2 regions of the Peribacillus sp. JNUCC41 genome follow, and region 1 is predicted to be linked to the other one. Evidence: riboswitches for the same ligand, from Rfam matches in the RefSeq annotation. Region 1 holds a riboswitch; the other holds the start of a gene.

Region 1 (3,426 bases):
TCGAAAGCTTTGAAAAATCCATTTTCTTTAATGTCTCTTCATCTAGCGGCTCATCTATAATTATTTCTTCGATTTCAATAATTTCCTCTGCTTGGAACCATTTTTTCATCTTATTTAGCCATTTCAAAACTATCACTCTTTCTACATCTGTAGTTATGTAACTAATTCTACCAGTTATTTTAAAAATATCGAGAAAATTTAAGCTGAATTGGGATTAGCATCTATTTTTTTATCGCATTCCTGCTAACTTAACGGAGTTCGCAGAACTCCTACCCTATTAAACCCCTTCTGGAATGAGATTAAACCTATCGATTGCGAATTAACATTAGCCCCTAGTCTACTATTTAAATAAAACACCGCTGTTAAATCGCGTTTACAAAGAGATTAAGTTTTCATGCAGCCTTGGAAGCAGACTGGCCAATTCATTGCAACATCCTTCATGAAACCGCCGGCGGCATTCAAATACATGCCGCAACCCATAAAACACCGTTCGTTAATACCGAACGGTGTTTTGTGGGTTTCTGCGTTTTTTTTGCAAACAAAGACCAAAGAAGACTATTTCCATTCATAAAAACTGCATACAACCTGCGCCACTGATTTGGAGGCAATCAAAAGGGCATCTTCATCAATGTCGAATTTAGGATGGTGATTGAAATAGGCCTTCTCCACTCCTTTCGGTTTACAGCCAATGTAAAAGAAGCAGCCAGGAATCTTTTCTGCATAATACGAAAAATCTTCCGAACCTGAGAAAACCGGAAATTCCACAACATTCTTAATATCATTGTCATTCATGCTTTCCAGGCTATTTTTCACGAATTCGGTCAGTTCAGGGTCATTATATAACGGAGGATAATCGGGCACATATGTAAGCTCGCACTGAACATCAAATTCCGTTTCTATCCCTTTAACGATCCGGTGGATTTCCTTATCGATCAGCTGCTGGGTCTCTGCCGTCATATAACGGACATCCCCTTCAATTTCTATACGATCTTTAATGACATTAAAGCTTCCCTTTCCATCGAAGGAGCCGATTGTGACTACTCCCATATCAAATGGATTCAAGCGACGGCTGATTACGGTTTGTATGGCTGTCACGAAATGGGCGCCTGCCACAATGGTATCATTAGCCATATGCGGGGAGGAACCATGGCCGCCTACACCCTTTATGGCTAATTTGAAATAGGTCCGTCCAGCCATCGAATAGCCGCTGCGATACCCGACGACCCCTGCTGGATGGGAAGGGAATAAATGGATTCCGAAGACAGCGTCCAGTTCATCCAAAACCCCTGATTCCATGATGCTCTTTGCTCCACCAGGAGGTGTTTCTTCTGCATGTTGATGAATTATTTTGATCGTACCTGATAGGGAATCTTTCAGCTCAATGATGCAGTCTGCCAATACCAATAAATAAGCGGTATGCCCATCGTGTCCGCAGGCATGCATGACACCTTCATTTTTTGAACGGAACGGAACCTCCGCTTCTTCTGTAATCGGCAGTGCATCGAAATCGGCACGGAGACCTATCGTTTTCCCTGGTTTCCCGCCTTCGATCGTCACGATGATCCCTAATCCATTTCCTGCATTCGTTTGAATCGATACATCTTTCCCGTTATAAAAATCAATGATATATTTTGCCGTTTTCTCTTCTTTGAAGGATAGCTCCGGATTCTCGTGTAAATGACGGCGGATTTGAACCATTTCCTCTTTACGGGCTTCCAGCATGTTCATTAATTTGCTTTTCAAATTCACGATCATTCTCCCCCATTATTTTAAGTTGATTGGCCTATTAGTAAGTTCCATGTTCGCTGCAAACCTTTTGTATGCATAAAGCCAATTAAAAAAGGACAGAGAAGGGTTGCGCAAACCTGCCGCTCCCTTCTCTGTCCTTTCACCTGAGAATTCAACTCCATTTTGGTCGTGGAGATTTCCCCGTTGGCGGCACACTTCCTGCGCGCTGTCCAGAGTTGCGTCCAGCTGCGGTTCCATTTACCTGAGAGATTTGCTCCAAGGGATATTTTTGGAACTTGCTCCTTCGGTGGCTCAATGCTTTGCACTCTCCCACAACGTTCACAAGCTCGTTCTATCGTTTTATTCCGTATTTTCAAAATATTACAATTTCATTATCACCGATAAAAAAATAAATATCAACTCTAAAAGTCATAAACTCTATTAAACTTTAAAAGGACCGATGTCAGATGCTGACACGGTCCTTTTATGATTCAATATATCATTGTTCACGCTTTTTGTTTTTACCCATAATGAAGATGGGCTCCAACTCATTTTCTTCGTAAAGAAATGATAGAGCCGTTATCGGAACATGCCCGCTGGCAAAGAAGCTCATCGCCATTTGCGCAAGAATATCATAGCCCGTATCATTCTTCACATCGGCAATGATGATGACATCCTGATGGGGAATGGCAACAGCCATGGTTCCCTCGATCTTGTCCTTCATTTCCCGAAGCCATGATTCATTCAGGATCCTGCTGGCATCATACCCATCATTCGTGTTCAAAAAATAAAATGCATTACCTGCAACGATATCCGACTTCATTTCAGTGGAGAGGGAACGGGCATTGAAAAGGGCAATTTCACGGATCCTGTCACCCTGCCAATTTTCCCGTTGAATCATCTTTTCATCTATAAGACGGTAGGTTTTCCCTAAATCAAGGGCATAAAAAATCCGGGTTTCAGCCGTATGCTCATCGAATAAAAATGGATTTCCTTCTTCCGATTCCATCGGAAAGGAGGTCGAGCGGATGACTGGGAAAATGAATTTCTCCTTGCCTTCCATGCTGTGTTCTCCCCCCATCACATTCAGGGCCTCTTCCACGTAATAGATAATTTCATCGATGGCCTTTTCCTGTACGTTTTCATAGTTAGCAAGTACAGGAGGCAACTCGATGGTGATTCCCTTCCCGGTCTTCACATTTTCCACCCGTAACGTATCTTGCTTGCTATCGAATTTGAATGTGCGATTTTCATCTTTTAAACGTTCTTTCAGGATATTTTTCAGCTTCGTGCTGTCCATTTTCATGACTGACCCTCCTCTTCATTGAAAAATCCCCAGCGAGAAGGGGAAATTAATTATAGTGATTGAATGAATTCCTCAATTTGTTCTTGCGTTTTGCGATCCTTGCTCACAAATCTGCCTAGCTCTTCACCATTATCATACGCGATGAAACTTGGTATGCCGAATACATCATTCGCTGCACACACATCGATGAATTCATCACGGTCCACATGAATGAATGTAAAATCAGGAAATTTCGTTTCGATCTCCGGCATGATCGGTTCGATTACACGGCAATCCCCGCACCATGTCGCTGAAAAAAGAAAGATATGTTTGCCTTCATTTTTCAATGCATCATATTGCTCAACGGTTTGTAAATTTTCCATTTGAATATTCCTCCTGCTCTAAATGACACC
Region 2 (3,426 bases), 1.4 Mb from region 1:
TTCGCCTGATCCACCTTCGTTATGCGCATCTTATAAATCGCAATCAGCAGAATGAACCAAACAGGAGTAACGAATAAGGCAACACGAGTGTCGTCCGCAAGTGCAAGAACAACAAGGACGAATGCCAGGAAAGCAAGGATCAAGTAATTGGAAATTGGATAAAGTGGTAATTTAAATTTGTTCTTTTTCACTAGATCTGGTCTTGTTTTACGGTATTTCAAATGACTGATGACTGTAATTCCCCAAATAAAGATGAAACATACGGTAGAAATACTTGTAATCAAGGTAAATACTCCTTCAGGCATTAAATAATTCAAAACAACAGAAATTAAAATGACAACAGTTGAAAAGAACAATGCATTGGATGGTACTTTACGGTCATTAAGTTTTGCAAAAGGTACAGGTGCATTTTTATCTTTGGCAAGTGAGTATACCATCCGGCTTGTACTGAAGATTGCGCTGTTACATGCCGAAGCAGCCGATGTTAGGACGACAAAATTAACGATACCAGCAGCTCCAGCAATACCTACAGCCACAAATACTTGAACGAATGGGCTTTCCGTTGGGATGATTGCGTTCCACGGATAAACACTCATAATCACAATAAGTGCGCCAATGTAGAAAATTATAATCCGAATAGGAATATTATTGATCGCCTTGGGGATAACTTTTTCTGGATCTTCTGTTTCACCTGCTGTAAGTCCTACAAGTTCAATGCCCACAAACGCAAACACTACCATCTGGAATGAGAGGACAAAACCATTTATTCCATTTGGGAACATACCCTCGTGACCCCATAGATTCGTGAAACTTGCTGCGCCTGAATCAGTGGAAAAGCCTTTAATAATCATGAAAATACCGATAACAATTAATGCTAGAATAGCTATGACCTTAATTAATGCGAACCAGAATTCCATTTCGCCAAAAAGTTTTACGGTTGCAAGATTCATAAATAGCAAAATGACTAGTGCAATTAATCCAGGCATCCACTGCGGTACGGAAGGAAACCAATACTGAGTATAAAGTCCAACTGCTGTTAAGTCGGCCATTGCGATTGAAATCCAGCAGAACCAGTATGTCCAGCCGGTTACAAATGCTGCCATATTACCTAAATAGTCTCTTACAAAGTCAACAAAGGAGTGAAAGTTCAAATTAGATAAGAGTAGTTCTCCAAGTGCGCGCATGATTAAAAAACAAATGATGCCTGTAATCATGTAAGCAAATAGAATTGATGGTCCAGCTAAATGAATAGATTTTCCTGCTCCAAGAAATAATCCCGTTCCGATTGCACCACCAATAGCTATGAGTTGTACGTGCCTGTTTTTTAACCCTCTATCCAACTTTTGTTCCTGCATACGATTCCCCACTTTCTACTTTTATAGGCTACTTGGAATTTTTCCCTTATAAAGGTTCAGTCCTTCAATTAGTGTGTATTATTAGCATACTGGGAGACTGCCTTATCAGTGTAAGCGCTTTCTTGGCAGGTGCTAGATATAGTTTAAGGATAGACTCATTTATCTACATATCTCCATGCACTCTCCTCTCTTTTTATCTTTCCAAGTACAAAAAAAGACAGAGGAAAGATAGGGATTTTCCTAACTTCCTCTGTCCTTTTACCTGAGAGTTTAACTCCTTCGGTGGCCTATGGCTCTCTTCAGAGACGCGTCCAATTGTAGTCCTTTTACCTGAGAGATTAGTCCCCTGCTTTTTAGGGTTTGCTCCTTCGGTGCTAAACAATGTTTAGTCTCTCCCACAATCTTCATCCGCTGGTATAGAGTTGTACTACTAGTTGTATATTATCGGGTTTTAATGGATATTTCAATCATTATCTGAAAAGGCACTATTTTCTGATAATTAAATATGGACAAGTTTGAACTTTATGAACAGTGTATAATTTGAAGTTATTAGCTACGAAAAAACAAGCTTATAGCAGCTTTTCTATGTCGCAAGGAATCCCAAACAAGCTTATGTATAAGCGAAACAATTTTACATTTTTCCGATTGACAATACGGTGAATTTTAAAGATGGGAAAGGTCATAAAGTCTATAGTTTTAACATAATTAATGTATGGAAAAAGAGAAAATTCGAGACTCGCGAAAATCCTTGCAGCAGTAAAGATTGTCTAGGAGCTTCCTCCCTAAGTTCAGCAGTATCAGAAGCCTTCTCTTCAACTTCTTCTTCAGCCCCACCACCTGCTATATTAGCAATGATGACTATTGCTAGAACCCATACCCACCACTTCTTTGGCTTCTTTAGCTTGATTTTCTTTTCCTTAACCATTAAGCCTTATACCCCCTTTACAGTTTTTCAGACGGACTGTTGTAAACAAAAATAGAATAACATAATTTGGATCAATACGGTTTATATTTATCATCACGCATTCATTTTCACAATGCTTGACGTGTTAACGAAACCATCTCCCATTTCACTTTACCAGCGTCAAACCAGGCCCCTAATTTGGTTAGCCTCTTCTTTTAAAACATATCCATAAAGTATGATCCATTCTATACCTTACCTTGATAAAATGAAATATTTTAAGGGCATGTTTAGGATGATCCAAACACACCCTTATAAAAATTCAATTTATCTAATTCAGCAAATCCTGTGGTAATCTGAACCACACCTTACAAATGATTCTATTCTTTTCCTTAATCTAACTCATAATAACCACAAACAACATACCCTACTGCTTTTGCTGCCACGAGAAGGGCATCTTCATCGATATCAAATTTAGGATTATGATTAAAATAAGGTTTTTCTACTCCTTTAGGTGTACAAGCAATGTAAAAGAAGCAGGAAGGGATTTTTTCAGCATAGTAAGCAAAGTCTTCAGATGGCGGCATTGCTGGAAATTCCATTACTTCTTTAATATCTTTATCCTTTGCATTCTTAAGAAACTCAGCAACCTTTCCTGTTAGATCGGGATCATTATATAAAGGTGGATAGTCATTCGTATATGTAAGATCACATGTTACTCCAAACTCTTCTTCAAGTCCTTTTACAAGGCGTTTAACTTCCTTTTCAATTTTTTCTTTTGTTTCAACAGTCATATAACGGATATCGCCTTCAAGCTCTACGCTGTCTTTAATTATATTAAATGTTCCTTTTCCATCAAAAGATCCAATAGTAATCACACCAATATCAAATGGACTTAATCGACGGCTAATAATCGTTTGAGCAGCTGTAACAAAATGAGCACCAGCCACAATGGCATCATTCGCTAGGTGTGGTGAGGAACCATGTCCACCTCTGCCTTGAATTTTTAATTTCAGATAAGCCCTGCCGTTAAAAGAATATCCAGCGTGATAACCAACAACTCCTGCTGAATCCATTGGCAACAAATGGATGCCAAATATATTATCTAAATCGTCAATCACGCCGGATTCTACAATACTCTTTGCCCCGCCTGGCGGAACTTCTTCCGCA

The links. A riboswitch is a leader RNA that binds a small molecule or an ion and turns the genes downstream of it on or off. The one in region 1 is predicted to bind glycine.
Region 2: it holds a riboswitch for glycine, as region 1 does, so the genes downstream of both, JNUCC41_RS21670 (amino acid permease) here and JNUCC41_RS01705 (amidohydrolase) in region 1, are expected to answer to the same signal.

What each region holds. Positions count from the first base shown of each region.
Region 1 is NZ_CP062163.1:355,853-359,278, forward strand. It holds gene JNUCC41_RS01700 (DNA translocase FtsK) at 1-127, opposite strand, end outside; gene JNUCC41_RS01705 (amidohydrolase) at 556-1,743, opposite strand; glycine riboswitch at 1,968-2,071, opposite strand; gene JNUCC41_RS01710 (DUF1444 domain-containing protein) at 2,228-3,034, opposite strand; gene JNUCC41_RS01715 (thioredoxin family protein) at 3,085-3,396, opposite strand.
Region 2 is NZ_CP062163.1:4,449,405-4,452,830, reverse strand. It holds gene JNUCC41_RS21670 (amino acid permease) at 1-1,355, opposite strand, end outside; glycine riboswitch at 1,604-1,660, opposite strand; glycine riboswitch at 1,664-1,763, opposite strand; gene JNUCC41_RS21665 (hypothetical protein) at 2,044-2,280, opposite strand; gene JNUCC41_RS21660 (amidohydrolase) at 2,649-3,426, opposite strand, start outside.